3 regions of the Streptosporangium sp. CA-115845 genome follow, and region 3 is predicted to be linked to each of the others. Evidence: riboswitches for the same ligand, from Rfam matches in the RefSeq annotation. Region 3 holds a riboswitch; each other region holds the start of a gene.
What was found. A riboswitch is a leader RNA that binds a small molecule or an ion and turns the genes downstream of it on or off. The one in region 3 is predicted to bind cyclic di-AMP.
Positions count from the first base shown of each region.

Region 1 (5,202 bases), 1.9 Mb from region 3:
CGAGACGGTTACCCACCCCTAACGGTCCCCGTTTTTCTGGTCCGGACGCGAAATCGGGGCCGGCGGTTCAACCGCCGGCCCCGATTTACCCGGAACTACTTGATCTTGACGACGACCGTCCCGGCCACCTTGTCGTGCAGCGCCTGCTGCAGGGGCTTGTCCCACAGCAGCCACAGCACGTTCACGAGGCTGAAGATGTTGACGATCCAGCCGAGGAGGGGGATCCAGCTCAGGAACTGCGGGCCGAAGAACACACCGCCGCGCTTGAGCGCGACGTCGGAGCTGAGCCCGCCCGGCGGCAGGGTACTGCCGATGGGCACGATCTTGATGCCCATGACCATCTTGCCGACGGTCTGCCCACCCCTACTGATCATGAAGAACTCGTAGGCGAAGTAGATCGCCGCACTGACCAGTGCGATGAGAAGGCTCGCGAGGAAGACACCGCTCCCATCGGTGCCGGCGCCCGTCGCGAGGTTGAAACTGGGAGCCGTCACCAGGAGACCGGTCAGCACCGCGCTGATGATCACCGCCGGGATCGCCAGGATGATCGCGTCGACGATCCGCGCCACCAGGCGCTGCCACCACTCGGCGAGCGGGGCGGGAGCGCCGGGGGGACCGCCGTAAGGCTGGCTGTACCCCTGCTGCCCGTACTGCTGCTGCCCATAGCCGGGCTGCTGGCCGTACCCCGGCTGCTGGCCGTAGTCGGGCTGCTGGCCGTACCCCGGCTGCTGGCCGTAGTCGGGCTGCTGCCCGTACTGCTGCTGGCCGTAACCCGGCTGGGCCGGCTGCTGCTGACCGTACCCCGGCTGCTGGCCGTAGCCCGGCTGCTGCTGACCGTACTGCTGCTGGCCGTAACCCGGCTGGGCCGGCTGCTGCTGCCCGTAGCCGGGCTGCTGGCCGTAGCCCGACTGCTCGTGGGACGACTGCTGCTGCCCGTAGCCGGGCTGCTGACCGTACGCGCCGGTCCCACCCTGCTGGCCATAGCCCTGCTGCTGGCCGTACGCGTCCGTCCCGCCCTGCTGACCGTACGACTGCTGCTGCCCGTACCCCTGCTGCCCGTACTGCTGCTGCCCGTAGCCCTGCTGACCATAGCCGGGCTGGGCCACCCCCGGGCCGGTGTTCGACTGCGATCCCTCCGACCGATATCCCATGATCGTCACATCGGGGTCGAGTTCGCCAGGGGCTCGGCCCTGGTTGTGCTGTCCGTAATCCGGCTGTCCCGAAGGTGTGCGACTGCGCTCGGGATCATCCTGCGGATACGGCGGCTGTCCGTTGCTCACCGCGTCACCTCACTTAGACTGCGCATGTGGCAAATGTCAGACGCACATGCTTGCTGCTGCACAAGGTATCGACATAGGAATCAACAGTCACCTTTCCAGTCAGTCATCTCTAAAGTCATCAGAGTCGGGCTCGTGTGTCAGGTGCAGCAGCATCCGGGTGTTTCCCAAGGTATTGGGCTTGACGTGCTCCAGATCGAGGAACTCCGCGACGCCCTCGTCGTAGGAGGCGAGAAGTTCGGCGTAGACCTCCGGGGCGACGGGTGTGCCCTGGATCTCCTGAAATCCGTGCCGGGCGAAGAAGTCGACCTCGAAGGTCAGGCAGAAGACCCTGCGCAGGCCCAGTTCGGCAGCCGTGCGGATGAGCACCGAGACGATCCGATGGCCGATTCCCATTCCCCTGCGGGTCGGATCGACGGCAACGGTCCGAATTTCGGCAAGGTCCTCCCAGAGAACATGAAGCGCCCCGCAGCCGAGGATTATCCCCTCCGCGTCAGTCGCGACCCAGAACTCCTGAATGTCCTCGTACAGGGTGACGGTGGCCTTCTCCAGCAGGCGCGGGCCGGCTCCACCGTAGGTGTCGACGAGCCGCCTGATGACGCGGACGTCCGGGGTGCGGGCACGGCGGACCGTGACCGCCGGGGTGGCGCCGGGAGCGGGTGACCCCCGCTCCTCTTCCTCGGATCCGGTTCGCCGCTCCCCCTCTTTCCCGGGGTTCGCGAACGGCACGGGAGAATGCTCCGCAAGCTGCTCCATGACCGATCAGCGTACGTCCTCTCCGGCCTTCAATTACGGCTCATCCTTAACTCTCACCCCGAGGGCATCACATGACCCTTGGTAGTTGCATTACCACGCTGGGCGCACGGCGCCTCTAATGTGTCGCAGCTCATCTTTGGCACGGTCCCGGACCTGGGAAGACCCGCGCCGCGCCCGCCGCGAGGAAGGCAAAGGCAGCGTAATGGCCATGTTGATCATATTGGCATGTGATCTTTCCGTGACATTTCAGTTGCGAAACCTCTACCGAGTTCGCAGTTCTGGTTGAGCAGGAACCACGAGTGCACTAATCTCCGTGCTCGATGTCAGAGACGTAAAAGCCTGACCCGCCGAATCTCCCGACCAGGGGAACCGGGGACCCACCACGTCCTTCGGGGTGAATCCGAGTGCCACCGGCGCACCCGGTAGGGCTGCCTCCGGCCCGAACCCGTCAGCTAACCCGGTAGGCGGCCGAGGAGAGGAGCCCGTTGGTGAAGCGCATGCGCGACCGCGCAGGAGAGCACGCGGGCGGCGACGCCCGCTGTCGAGAACGCGCGCCGCGGAGGCGGAGTCGCCGGATGGCGGTCATCGGCCTGGCGTTCGCCATCATGACCCTCGGCGTCCCCCTGGGCTCGGCCACGGCGGATCCCGAGCCCAGCCTCCAGCAGCTGGCCAAGCAGGCCGAGAAGCTGCACGAGGAGATCGGCACGCTCGCCGAGCAGTACAACGGCGAGCGGGTCAGGCTCAAGCAGGCCCAGCGAGCCGCGGAAAGCGCCAAGAAGATCCTCGCGACGAGCGAGTCGGAGCTCGCGATCCGGCGCACCAAGGCCACCCTCCTCGCGCAGAGCAACTACATGTCCGGCGGCCTGAACTCCGGGCTCGCCTTCACCCAGGCGACCGACCCCGACACCTTCCTCGACCAGGCCACCACCAACTACGCCCTCCAGCAGCAGCAGAGCGAGGAGGTCGCCCAGGTCGGCCGGGCGATCGAGGCCGCCGAGCGAGCGCAGGCCGGCGCCAAGGCGAGGACCTCAGAGGTCAAGGCGCTCCTGGGGGAGCTCGAGGGCAGGCGCAGCAAGATCGAGCGACTGGTCACGCGGGTCGAGAGCGACCTGTTCAGCGAGGTGCGCACCAGGGCCGTCAGCAACAGGGGCGCCCGGGTGAAGACCGACGTGCCCATCGTGGGCAGCGGCAGGGCGGCGGAGGCGGCCCGCTGGGCGCTCACCCAGCAGCTCAAGCCGTACGTCTGGGGCGCCGAGGGCCCCAACTCCTTCGACTGCTCCGGGCTGGTCATGTGGGCCTACCAGAAGGTCGGCATCAGCCTGCCGCACTACACCGGCAACCAGTGGACCGCGGGCACCCACATCTCCAGAAACGACCTGCGCCCAGGCGACCTGGTCTTCTTCTACAGCGACCTGCACCACGTCGGGATCTACATCGGCGCGGGCCTGATGGTCCACGCACCCCGGACGGGTGACGTCGTCCACATCGCCACGATCGACAACCGGCCCTTCGCCGGCGGGGTGCGGATCGCCGCCTGAGCGGCTGAGCCGGACCGGTCACGGCGCGAGCCGCCCGGCCCTTGGCCGGGCGGCGAATCCTGCCGTGCCGAGGGCCGGTCAGACGGCGCCCCTCGGACTTGCGCCCCTCGGACTTGTGCCCCGACGGTGCCCCGCAGGTGCGGTGACCGACGGCAACGCGGTGAGGCGCCGTCTGACCGCGGTGGGCAGAACAGCCAAGGGGCAGGGCCTAGATCAGGCGGCGGCGGGCCGCCCAGGCCACGGCCTCGATCGCCGTGGCGACACCGATGCGGTCACAGATGCCTCTGAGCCTGCGCCTGACGGTCCGGCCGCTGATATCGAGGCGGCGGCCCACCCTGTCGACGGTGACGCCCTTGGCGAGTTCAGCCAGCAGCACGAGGTCGTCGTCGCTGAGACCGATATCACTCATGCCCAGGGGGCTGTCGCCATGGCGAGAATCCACTTCTGGATATGCCATCAAGAGTCACTCCCCCCACTCTGGAAACCGGGCGCGAGACGCCGGAAATGAATACCGTCCGCCAGGAACGGTAAACGCCTTGTTCAAAGGTCGTCAAGTTCTACTCTTCATAGCGCGCGCCCACTATTGACATACTAGGTGCTACGTGAAGTACTCATGATATGTCAGTGCCTTTGGGGTTAAGTCACGACCGTGCCCCCGCACGAGCCCGCAGGTGCCCCCCTGGCTGCGACAACAGAAGTCCTGGCAGAACAAGGTTTTGCCGGAACCGCCGCGGCGGCACGCACCCGCGGGGCCGCATCCTCGACGGAAGCGAGCCGCCCACTTTTCCCCGGGAAAATCGATCTCTTCCTGGCGCTCTTCGACGGCCACGCCGTCTGGCGCCTTGACGGCGCCTCGCGGAAAACTCTGAAATGGGAAGCCCGCAAGAGCGCCTTTGCGGCATTAGCGAAGTATCGGGTGCCGACCACAGACGTCAGGCGATATTGGACATGCTTAAAAGGGAGTTTCTGCGCTATGCAGAAAGCCGTCCGAAATTGCACGGGGGAGCGTGAGCACGGACCCCGCGGTTTCCGGCCCATGGGGGATTCGCCCCGTCCGCCCAGGCATCGTCCACGTGCCGTGCTCGCGCCCACGCGCGCCGGCACGGAGCCGTGCGGGACGGTGAAGAGGTGCTCGCGAGGTGGTGAGGGCGCCACCCGGTACCGCCGACCGGGATTCGAAGGTGCGCGCCGAGCCCGACCGGCCCGCCCCGGGGATGCCGCCCGGGGCCGTCATCCGGGCTTCGATCCCGGCGGACACCGCCTGGCGGAAACGATCGCCGCCGGACCGCGGGGACCTCGTCCCATGCGGTCCGGCGGCGCTGCCCTCAGACTCAGCCGGTCGGCTTGACCAGCGGGAACAGGATGGTCTCGCGGATGTTCTTACCGGTGAAGGCCATGATGAGGCGGTCGATGCCGAGCCCCATGCCACCGGTGGGCGGCATCGCATATTCCAGTGCGGTGAGGAAGTCCTCGTCAAGCTGCATGGCCTCGGCGTCCCCGCCCGCGGCGAGCAGGGACTGCTCGGTGAGGCGGCGGCGCTGCTCGACCGGGTCGACCAGCTCCGAGTAGGCGGTGCCGAGCTCGGTGCCGAACCCGATCAGGTCCCACTTCTCGGTGAGGAGCGGGTTGTC
Region 1 covers NZ_CP191988.1:9,749,190-9,754,391, forward strand. The annotation lists gene ACQP0P_RS46320 (RDD family protein) at 96-1,280, opposite strand; gene ACQP0P_RS46325 (amino-acid N-acetyltransferase) at 1,380-2,033, opposite strand; cyclic di-AMP (ydaO/yuaA leader) riboswitch at 2,369-2,516, shown strand; gene ACQP0P_RS46330 (NlpC/P60 family protein) at 2,609-3,571, shown strand; gene ACQP0P_RS46335 (LuxR C-terminal-related transcriptional regulator) at 3,780-3,980, opposite strand; gene lysX (bifunctional lysylphosphatidylglycerol synthetase/lysine--tRNA ligase LysX) at 4,903-5,202, opposite strand, start outside.
Region 1: linked by a shared signal. The riboswitch ahead of ACQP0P_RS46330 (NlpC/P60 family protein) and the one ahead of ACQP0P_RS37525 (hypothetical protein) in region 3 are both predicted to bind cyclic di-AMP.

Region 2 (5,202 bases), 1.8 Mb from region 3:
CTCCCGGCGGGCCACATCGAGTGTGACGTCGCCGACGCGCAGGATCGGCGGGACCATCGTGGTGCGGCGCCGGCACAGGACGCGCACCCGCAAGACCAGTTCATCGGTGGAGAACGGCTTGGTCAGGTAGTCGTCGGCGCCGGCCTCCAGGCCCGCCACCCGGTCGCTGATGTCGTCGAGTGCGGTCAGCATGATCGCTGGTATGGCTATGCCGGCTTGACGGCGCCGGTGGAGCTCGTCGGCCGAGTCGCCTTCCGGGAGCATCCGGTCGAGGATCAGGCAGTCGTAGTCGTTGACGCTCATGCTGAGGTCGGCCTGGCTCCAGTTGGCCGCCTCGTCGACGGCGAAACCGGCCGAACGCAGCCCGGAGACGACGACACCGCGCACGTCGGGATCATCCTCGACGACGATGACACGCATGGGACGAGAGTAGCGACCCGTCGGGGGAGTTCAACCAGCCGCGTGCGGTGCGGGCCGGAGGCATCGGGTGTTCACCCACCCGATCACCGTGTGTGATCACAGGGCGTCACGGAACTCGCATGAAGGCTCCTGATGAACCCCCCCTCCGGCGATCGGATCCGTTCCCGTTTCCGCTGCCCATCTCACCCTTCACCGGATCTTCATCGAATCCTCATGATCGTCATTGCAGAATTCATGGTGGGTGCCCGCGGCGCGGAACGCCCCCGTACGCCGTGGTCCCCGCCAGGCGGCGGCTGGACGGCCGGTACCTGGAGGTGATCGATGCGCAGTGCCCGCCGGTTGACCACCTTCGCCGCCGCGGTGCTGCTGGCAGCCGCGGCGGGGTGCGCCGGCACCGAGGGAGGCCTCCCGGATCCGGGACGCTGCGGCCTGCGTGTCGCCTTCTTCGGGCCACTCACCGGCGAGTCCATGAACCTCGGGCGCAACATACGCGAAGGCGCGCTGCTCGCCGTCGAACAGCACAACGCCCGAAATCCGGCCTGCCCCGTCGGGCTCGTCGACTTCGACACCCAGGGTGATTCGAAGCAGGCGCCCGAACTCGCTCAGCAGGTCGTCGCCGACCCCGCGATCATCGGTGTCGTCGGGCCTGCGTTCTCCGGCGAGTCGCAGGTCGCCAACCCGATCCTGAACCAGGGCGGGGTCAGCACCATCACCCCGGCGGCCACCGACCCCGGCCTCAGCCGCTGGGGGCGATCGACGTTCCATCGCATCCTGGGCAGCGACGCCGCGCAGGGACCGGCGGTCGGCCGGTACATCAAGGAGAGGCTGCTCGCGCGGAAGGTTTTCGTCATCGACGACATGAGCCCCTACGGGCGCGGCCTCAGCGAGCTGGTCATGAAGGAACTCGGCCCGCTGGTGGTGCAGAGCGCCTCGGTCCAGCCGAATCTGGTCGACTTCCGCGGCGCGGTCTCCGAGGTCGAATCGGCCGCCCCCGACGTGCTCTTCTTCGGCGGTTACTACACCCAGGCCGGCCGGCTCCTGCGCGAGCTGCGCGACGCGGGCGTGAGCGCCGCCTTCGTCTCGGGCGACGCGGTCAAGGACGACGGGTTCGTCCGCACGGCGGGGGCCAAGGCCGCCGAGGGCGCGGTTCTTACCTGCCCGTGCCGCCCGCCGGAGGAAGATCCCGGGTTCGCCCGGCGCTACCGGATCCGTTTCGACCGCGACCCGGGCACCAACAGCGCGGAGGCCTACGACGCCGCCACCGTCTTCCTCCGGGGCATCGACGCCGGCCGGACGCGACGCTCTGAGATGGAGGAGTTCGTCGACGGATACTCCGGCGCCGGTATCACTACGAAGATCCGATTCAACGGTGACGGCGAGCTTGCCAGATCCTCGGTCACGGTGTGGGCCTATCGCGTCCGCGACGGCCGGATCGTTGCCGACGGGCCGATCCCCGGAAACTGACCGCACAGGAGATCAGAAATCATGACGAGCACTCCGATCGCCGACCGTATCTCCCGCCCGACCGCGTCGCCGCCCCTCACGAGGTCACCGTCCGCCGGATGCCTCGACCACGCGAGCGGCACCATTCACCGCGCCCTCGCGGAGGCTCCGATCGGCGAGTACGGCATGCTGGAGGCGGCGCTCGCCTGGCAACATCTGCGCCCCACCGGAACCGGGAACACAGGCGAGGGGACACACGCCACGGCGTCGCGCCATCTTCCCATCGTGGAGACGCGCAGCGAGGCGGTGGCGGCCCGGATGGCCCGGTTGCTGTCAGGGCTGGCCTGGGCCATCGTCACCCAGGCCGACGCCGGCGACACCGGCTTCAAGGGGTCGCCGGCCGTGCGCGTCGAGGTGCCCAGAACGCTACACCGCAGGGTCCTGCGGGCGTTGACCAACGCGTGGCGCGACGCCCGGCGGCAATTCGATCCGCGCGTCCCGGGCACTGCCGCCCACGCCGACGCGGCCGTCGCCTTGTGGCGCATGGGCATTCTTGTCGCCGGGTTCGGTCCCAGCCATAACATGATCTACCTGAACACCGGCACGTTCATGATGGCCGAGATGATGGCAGCCGCCGCCAGGCGTCTCGGCCTCACTCCGATCGTGGACAATGTCCACGGCGTCCCGGCGGTAACCCTCTACCATCCGGGTGAGGTGCAGCGGCTGCTCGCGGAAGCGGGAGCGGGAGGCGCGGCGACCGTGTGGGTGCGCGGCGGCCGTCCTGCCGGTATCGCCAGGTAGCGGCCGTACAGGGCGAGGGCTTTCGACGGTGCGGGGTGTTCGGGTGGGGGGCGGGAGCGAGCGCGAGCCCGGCATCGATCGCCTGGCGAGGCGTACGCGGTCTGCTGGGCCGTCCGTCCACGTGGACGGAACCGCTCTCGCGGCGTCGTGTGCCGTACAGGCATCGTCGTCAAGAAGGAGTTCGTAAAGGCGGCCGGGGGAACGCGTCAGGGGCGCCGCTCGTGTTCGAGCGGCGCCCCTGGGGGCGTGCGGACCGGCCCGCGTTCGCCGGCGGGGTGCCGGGTACCCACACCACGGGGGATGGCGCGGACGACGGGTGGATCAGCCGGCGTAGACCGGGTAGCCGTAGCCCACGACCTGCGAGGTGGGCCGGATGCGCTGCTCGACGTTGCCGTTGCCGGTGTTGCCCTCGATCGTGGTGATCGTGCCGTCTCCGTTGTCCTTCTTCACGAAGCCGACGTGGTCGATGCCGCTGAGGTTCTTGCCGCCGGCCCAGTCGAAGTAGACGACGGCGCCGGGAGTGGGGGTGGTACCCCAGTGCTGGTTGTCCTTGAACCACTTGGCGTGGGTGACGGTGTAGGCGTCCCAGCCCATCGTGGGCCGGATGCCGGCCATCTCGCCGACCCAGGAGACGAACATCGCGCACCAGGGGGCGTTGGCGTAGCCCTGGATGCTGCCGCCGTCACGGGCGACGGTCTCCTGGGCGCGCGGGGAGGACATGTACCACGAGTGGAACTTGGTCCCTCCGCCCTGGGAGTTCTCACGGACGCCGATCTGCTTTGAGGCGAGGTCCAGGACCTGTGCGGCGGAGACCTTGGGCAGTCTCTCGGCCGCGACCTCGAGCGGGGTACTCGCGGGCCTGTTCTGGGCGGTGTGGCTGTCGGCCAGGGCCGCGGAGCCCACGGAGCCGGTCGCCAGGACGACACAGGCGCCCAGGAGGGCGCTCGCCACGCGGGGGGCGCTGAGGGTGGGGATGAGGCGGTGCTTGGTCATACCGGGGTTCGACTCCTTGCTTCGCTTCCATGCCGCCTACCGGGTTAGCTGACGGGTTCGGGCTGGGAAGTGCCCTACGGCGCGAGAACGCGCTGATTCACCCCAGGAACGTGGTTCCCCGGTTCCGCAGACTTCGCGGATTCGGCGGCCGTGCTCACCGCGGGCGGAGGGTTCCGCCCAGGTGGAACACGGTCGGGCAATGTGACGGCAATGCTTAGATCTATACAGACCCGGGCATTTGCCTCGAATGGGACGAACGTACGCCACTCGGGCAGACGATTACAAGTAGGGCACATTGCCTTGACTTGGTGATACGTCCAAATCGCGGGGGTAGGACGGGGGGTCGCTTGGCCTGGGAAGGAGGTGGGGCGCACCCGTCCTCCGGCCGGTCGCGGCGGGCGGGGGCGCGGCCTCGTCGCGGGCGGGATCCCCTGTCTCTTCGGCGATCCGGCTGTGCGGTACCCGCCGGTCGATCGCCTGACCCGGGATGGTATGGCATGATCGTGAGGCTCGCCGGAAGGGTGTCGGACCCCAGCTTTTGAGGGACAAATATTCGATAGTAAAAAGTGTGGAGCGGGTGCGTCCCGCCCTCCGGAAAACCCGAACGAGGTTCGGTGCCCCAGAGGTCCGCCGGGGGCAGGGTGGGCCTCAGCTCTCCTGGCCGGACCAGGAGCGGAACAGCGGGAGCAGGAACCGGTCGACCGTGTCCTCGACGAACTCCCGGTCCAGTGGCTTACCGGTGAAGAGCAGCCGGTACCACACCAGTGCCTCGGTGGCCTTCCTGAGCTCCGCGGGGTCCACCGGCCCTGGCAGCTCGCCGCGCTCCCTGGCGCGTTCCAGCAGCGGGACGGTGCCGGTGATGTCGGGGCGGGGCACGTTGTCGCGCAGGGCGGAGGCCAGCTCGGGGGAGGTGAGGAACGCCGGAAGCAGGCCGAAGATCATCGCCTGTTTCCGTTCCAGGATCCGGCAGAACCCGTCCACGACCCCGATCAGGTCCCCGCGCATCGACCCGGTGTCGGGCGGCGGCACGACGTCGATCTCAAGGTGGTTGCAGATCAGATCCACGACCAGCGCCTCCTTGCCCGCCCAGCGACGGTAGATCGTGGCCTTGCTCGCGCTGGCCCGCCTGGCGATCTGATCGATGCGGTTCCGTACACTACGGTAAAGATCGAGCGCAAGCACGCGTGGGCGGCTGTTCATCCGTGGTTCCCCGGCGCTTAAGGCCACCGGGTTAGCTTGGGTCAGTCGTGAACGGGTCATCACCCGGCGTGGAGGACGGTCGAGACCACGCGCGGGATCAGGGTTCGGCCATCGCCTGGGTGGAATCCCCGCTGCAGATGCTCTGCGCCGTGGAGGCCCACCACGCGGGGCTGCTCGGTGCCCGCAGCCACCTCGTGCCCAGGGCGAGGCTCCGCCCCCTGGCCGCCACAGGGCGCGAGCTCGGGCGCCTCACCCTGCCGCCGGGCCTGGAGCTCACCGCCGCGCGGCCGGACATGCCCAGGCCGCGCCGGGGCGTGACCTGGGCGGTGGGCGACGCCTTCTCCG
Region 2 covers NZ_CP191988.1:5,984,429-5,989,630, reverse strand. The annotation lists gene ACQP0P_RS29215 (response regulator transcription factor) at 1-420, opposite strand, end outside; gene ACQP0P_RS29210 (branched-chain amino acid ABC transporter substrate-binding protein) at 742-1,884, shown strand; gene ACQP0P_RS29205 (hypothetical protein) at 1,906-2,664, shown strand; gene ACQP0P_RS29200 (CHAP domain-containing protein) at 2,986-3,657, opposite strand; cyclic di-AMP (ydaO/yuaA leader) riboswitch at 3,676-3,814, opposite strand; gene ACQP0P_RS29195 (TetR/AcrR family transcriptional regulator) at 4,306-4,857, opposite strand; gene ACQP0P_RS29190 (hypothetical protein) at 4,977-5,202, shown strand, end outside.
Region 2: linked by a shared signal. The riboswitch ahead of ACQP0P_RS29200 (CHAP domain-containing protein) and the one ahead of ACQP0P_RS37525 (hypothetical protein) in region 3 are both predicted to bind cyclic di-AMP.

Region 3 (5,202 bases):
GGGCCTCAACACCCTGGGCTCGCTCGTCCTGGTCCACCTGGCGTTCTCGCTGCCGTTCGCCGTCTGGATGATGAGGGGGTTCGTGGCCGCGGTGCCCGAGACGCTGGAGGAGGCCGCGATGATCGACGGCGCGAGCCGGCCGGTGATCCTGTGGCGGATCCTCTTTCCCCTCGTCGCGCCGGGACTGGTCGCCACGAGCGTCTTCTCGTTCATCACCGCCTGGAACGACTTCATCTTCGCCAGGACCTTCATCATCTCGGCCAGGGACAACCAGACGCTGCCCTCGGCCCTGCTGGTCTTCTTCAAGCCCGACGAGAACGACTGGGGCGGCATCATGGCGGCCTCGACGCTGATGACCGTTCCTGTGCTGATCTTCTTCGTGGCCGTCCAGCGCAGGCTGGTGGCCGGGCTGGGCGGGGCGGTGAAGGACTGACACCCGCCAGGCTCCGTTCTCCTCTGTACCGATAATTTTTGCCTGGACCAGGGCAGAACTGTCCCTTGGGATGGTTGACAGGCCAAAATTGGTCCGTGGTCAGGATCGGATCGGTAGGAATGAGCGATTGCGAGGGTGGGAGGCTTCCGCCAGTTCTGGGCCAGTTGTTCGCTGACGGGGCCGACGGGAGCAGCGGGAGTGAGGGCCGGAGGCTCTCGGTGGACCTGCCACCGGGTGACGTGGTGTGGCCCGACCCCGGTTACGCTCAGCTCTCCTTCCGTCGCCGTCCGGCGTTCTGGCTCAGCGAGGTGGCCGTCTCAGGTGAGTACTGGGCACGGCTGCGGGCGCAGCACGGGCACTCCGGCCTGTGGCCGGTGCTGCTGGAGGACTCGATGCAGCCCTGGTCGGCCGGTCAGATCGCCCCGGACACCGCCGTCGAGATCGACAACTACCACGCCGCCGCGTTCATGGCCGAGGTCTGGTCGGACTGGATCGCCAAGGCGCACATCGACCAGCTCGAAATCCTCGACCCCTTCGGGGTCGAATGTCCAGGTCCGGCCCCGGCGGGAAGGCTCGCCGCCGATCCCGGCGTGGTCGCCGACTGGTACGCCGGCCTGGTGGCCGAGCGCAGGACCCCGCTCGGACTGGTCGCGGTCGAGCGCGGGGCCGACGCCCTCGCCGTCATGGGCTGGCAGGGCGCCCTGAACCACAACGAGTGGATGGTCCCGCTCGCGGCGGTGGTACGGAGCTGGGAGGACAGGTTCGGGGTGCGGCTGGTCGGGATGGGGTTCAACACCCTCGACCTCAGCGTCGCCGCGCCCCCGACGACCTCGGAGCACGCCCTGCACGTCGCCGCGGAGCACTGGACGTTCTGCCCCGACAGCATCATCCAGGGCGCGGGGAACCTCATCGACTACGCCGAGCAGATCAAGGGCAGGAACGCCTGGTCGTTCTGGTGGGACTGAGTTCGCCCGGCGCGGATTCCCGGGAGTGCCCGCCGTCGGAGCCGGAGCCGGAGCCGGAGCCGGAGCCGGAGCCGGAGCCGGAGGCTGGGGGGCGGGGAGTGCGGAGGGGCGGATCCGTGGGTGCGGGGAGGCTTCGGGGGCAGAGGTCGCAGGGCGTGGACTCCCCGTGCGCGTGGGCTTCTCGCGAATGTGGATGGGCCTCGGGTGCGGGCTTCCGGGGGGCGAAGTCCGAGATCGGGAAGATGTTCTCGCTGGTAGGGCGGCTGTTGGCCTGGCGGGGTTCCCGATGGGACTTTCTTTGGGGTAGTAGGTAGATCTTCTGGGGTTTTCATGGCATTTGCTTTGCTTTGTCCGATTTCGGTGGGTAGTGTCCACGGATATCGGTTGGCGACCTGCCCTTCACAAGAGGGAGCGGCCGGCCGACGTCGAATCCCGCCGGGCCCGCAGGGTCCAGGGAGCCGGGGAACCACTTTCCCGGGGTGAATCCGCCGCGAACGTGCGGCGGTAGGGCAACTCCATCGCCCGAACCCGTCAGCTAACCCGGTAGACGAGCTGGAGAGGAGATCCCCCTCATGGATCACCGCGTCACCGCGTCGGTGCCCGCCCTGCCCGTGCCGACCACCTGAACTTTCCTCATATCTCCGTCGCCGCGCCTGAGCGCGGCACCTGGACTGTGCTCCGCGTAGCGATCCGCTGATCTCGCCACGCCGCTTTTCCGAAGAGCGCGTCCCCGCCAGTGCACCCCTTGCCGTGTGTCGCAGCTGGCTGTCCCGTTCCCTCGTGAAAGAGCCACTTTTTCATGCGTCTCCCCTTTGACCTGCCCAAGAACAGCCTGCCCAAGAACCTCCTGTACAAGAACCGTCTCACCACCGCCGCCCTCGTCGGTGCGAGCGTGCTCGTCTCCGGCGGCGTCGCCTCCGCGCTGCCCGCCTCCCCCGCCATCGCCGCCCCCATCGCCGCCCCCGCCGCCCCCGCCGCCTCCCCCGGCGCGGACACCGAGGTGGCCGCCAACGAGGTCGTGCTCCTCCAGGGCTCGACCAGGGCCTCCTACTTCTGGGACGACTCCTCGGGCCGGGCCGGTGACACCGGTCTGCCGGCCAGTGGCAAGCCGATGCAGAAGGGCATGATCGCCAGCCCGAGCTGGCCCCTGTTCACCGAGGGCTACGTCGTCTACAAGGGCAAGAAGGCCAAGTTCTTCGTCGGTGACCGCGGTCCCGGCGTGCCCTCCAACGTGGGCGTCATGATCGACCTTGACGCCAAGACCTTCGCCGATCTGACCGGTGGCCGGTTCAACTCCGCCACGCTCGGTGTGGACGGCAACGGCGGCATGGGCCACATCAACGTCAAGTACGTGGTCACCAAGTGGGGTGACGGCGTGGGCAAGAAGAACCACCCCGTGGCGTTCTCCACCGGTGCCTGGCGTTACCGGGACGCGAACCCGGCGAAGCCTCCGCAGACGGTCCTGGTCAAGGCCGAGCAGTCCAAGAAGGCTGTGAAGACCCAGCAGGCGATCCAGACGTTCGCCAAGCCCAAGATCATGTCCGAACCCCTCATCGCGCCCGGGGCGATCATCGCCGCCAAGCCGGTCGCCCTGTCCGGCGCCGACACCAAGGCGGCCGAGCAGGGTGTCCGGGACCTGGGCGCCAACGCCCCGGTGGCGGCCGCGACCTCGGCCGCTCCCTCCGCCACCACGGCCGCCACCCTGGCCCTGGCGGGAGTGCTCGCCGCGGGTGGTGCCACCTACCTGGTCACCGGCCGTCTCCGTCGCAGGGCGGTCGCTGAGGAGAGCTGAGGCCCGGCGCGATCTCCGGCCACCCCGCACCGGCGCGATCGATGAGCTCCTGCCGCGGCCCGTGCCCTTTCTGAAAGGGCACGGGCCGCGGCAGTATCAGACCTCGAGCCGCTCCTCGATGCCGCGCAGGATGTGCCGCGCGAGCGCGAGGTTGGCCCGGTTCCGGTCGAGGGCCATGTAGATGAACAGGCCTTTGCCGCTCCGGCCGGAGAGCGGGCGGATCACGTGGTACTGCGTGCCGAGCGTGATGAGGATGTCCTCGATGCCGTCCTTGAGGCCGAGCGACTCCATGGTCCGCATCTTGGCCTTGACGACCTCGGTGTTACCCGCGGCCGCCACCTGGAGGTCGAGATCCTTGGAACCGCCGAGCGCGCCCAGCGCCATCCCGCTGTTGTAGTCGACGATGACCGCGCCGACGGCGCCGTCGATCGCCATCATCTCCTTGAGAGAGATGTCCATGTTGCCCATTTCTGTCTCCGATCACTGGGTTATCGATATGCGCGAGGTGATGGCGGCCAGTCTGGCCGCCGTCTTGCGACCCTCCAGCCGGAGCAGCCCGAGGTTGGTCCCCGGGCGTGCCAGGACTGTGAGGACGATCTTGGGTCCGGCGGCGTAGCAGGCCGCGTAGCCGTTGGTGCCGGAGATCAGCGTCTCCTCGAAGGTGCCCTTGCCGGCCATGCCCGTCATCCGGCGGCTGAGGGCCAGGAGCGCGGAGGAGAGCGCGCCGGTCTGCTCGGCGGCGGTGTCGCGGCCCAGATCGCTGGCCAGGGTCAGGCCGTCGACGCTGCACACGATGCTCCCGTCCACGTCGGGGATGCGCTCTCGCAGCAGCGCCATCTCCTGGCGTATCTCCTCACGCAGTTCCACCGGCACCCTCCTTCCGATCAGCTTCAGCGTCCGCAGCCTTATCGGCGGCATCGAACCAGGCTCAAGTCAGTGCCTCCAATGCGTTCCTGAGCCGGATGAGCAGGTTGACGTCGGTCGGGTCCCCGGTGGCTCCGGGGAGCGACGCAGGCGTCGCCAGGGAGCCCGTTCCGGCTGCCGGGATCTCCGTGGCACCCCTCGTCCGTCTCGGCAGCGGGTCCTGCGCGGCGGGTTCCGGGACGCGCAGCAGCCCACGGGAGGCGAGCTGCCGTACGGCGAGCAGCACCGAGTACGCCGGGCGGCCCAGCTTGCGTGCCAGGTCGGCCGGGGTCGCCGTGGAGTCGGCGCCGACCAGCACCTCCCACTGCAGCGAGCTCAGCACCACCCGCTGGGCGGCGATGCGCCTGCGCGGGACGACCGGGAGCGTGTCCAGCTCCGCGGACGGCCAGGTCTGTTCCAACTGCGCCTTCCTCCGCTTGCACTCCCGGAGCAGACCGGCCGCGTCGAAGTACCAGTGCGGTCCGAGCCAGTGCCGCTCTCCCCGTCGGAACCTGGGCCGGTGCCCGGTCGACTCCAGCAGGAAGTAGCCGGCGTCGAGCACCGTGCTCAGCACGCAGAACTCCAGCTCGCCCCTGGTGAGCAGACCCTGGGCGAGGAGCCGGTCGCCTCCGAGGATCTGCGGGGCGGCGAACGGCGGCTCGCCGCCCCGCAGATCCTCGGTCGCGGACTGCCTGGCCTGTCGTACGGCGTGGGTGGAGATCCCGCGGCAGGCCGCCAGCAGGTCCTCCAGCCGGGGGGCCGCCGCGCTCTCGGCGTAGGTCACGCGGCCGTCGGTGAGATAGATGGCGCCCGCCTTGCCGAGGCGGAGCGAGCCGGTGGCGCGATCACTGGCGAGCCCACTGAGGATGATCTCGACGCTCGGCACGGCTTCACGTCGATATCAGGCGGCCGGAAAGGGCCTGGAGGCGGTGGCGGGCCAGTGCCAGGTTCGACCGTTCCAGGTCGAGCCTGACATAAATGACCAGTGGGCCGTCGAAAAGCGTTTCCAACGGCCGCAGCAAATGGTGGCCGCCGTCCGTGGTTATGATCATGTCGTCGATCCGGACGGTGCCGCCCGGTGCGGTGACGGCGAGTCCGTCCAGCGTCGC
Region 3 covers NZ_CP191988.1:7,813,862-7,819,063, reverse strand. The annotation lists gene ACQP0P_RS37535 (carbohydrate ABC transporter permease) at 1-433, shown strand, start outside; gene ACQP0P_RS37530 (DUF4253 domain-containing protein) at 652-1,398, shown strand; cyclic di-AMP (ydaO/yuaA leader) riboswitch at 1,822-1,963, shown strand; gene ACQP0P_RS37525 (hypothetical protein) at 2,198-3,190, shown strand; gene ACQP0P_RS37520 (hypothetical protein) at 3,287-3,658, opposite strand; gene ACQP0P_RS37515 (roadblock/LC7 domain-containing protein) at 3,671-4,057, opposite strand; gene ACQP0P_RS37510 (hypothetical protein) at 4,119-4,979, opposite strand; gene ACQP0P_RS37505 (hypothetical protein) at 4,984-5,202, opposite strand, start outside.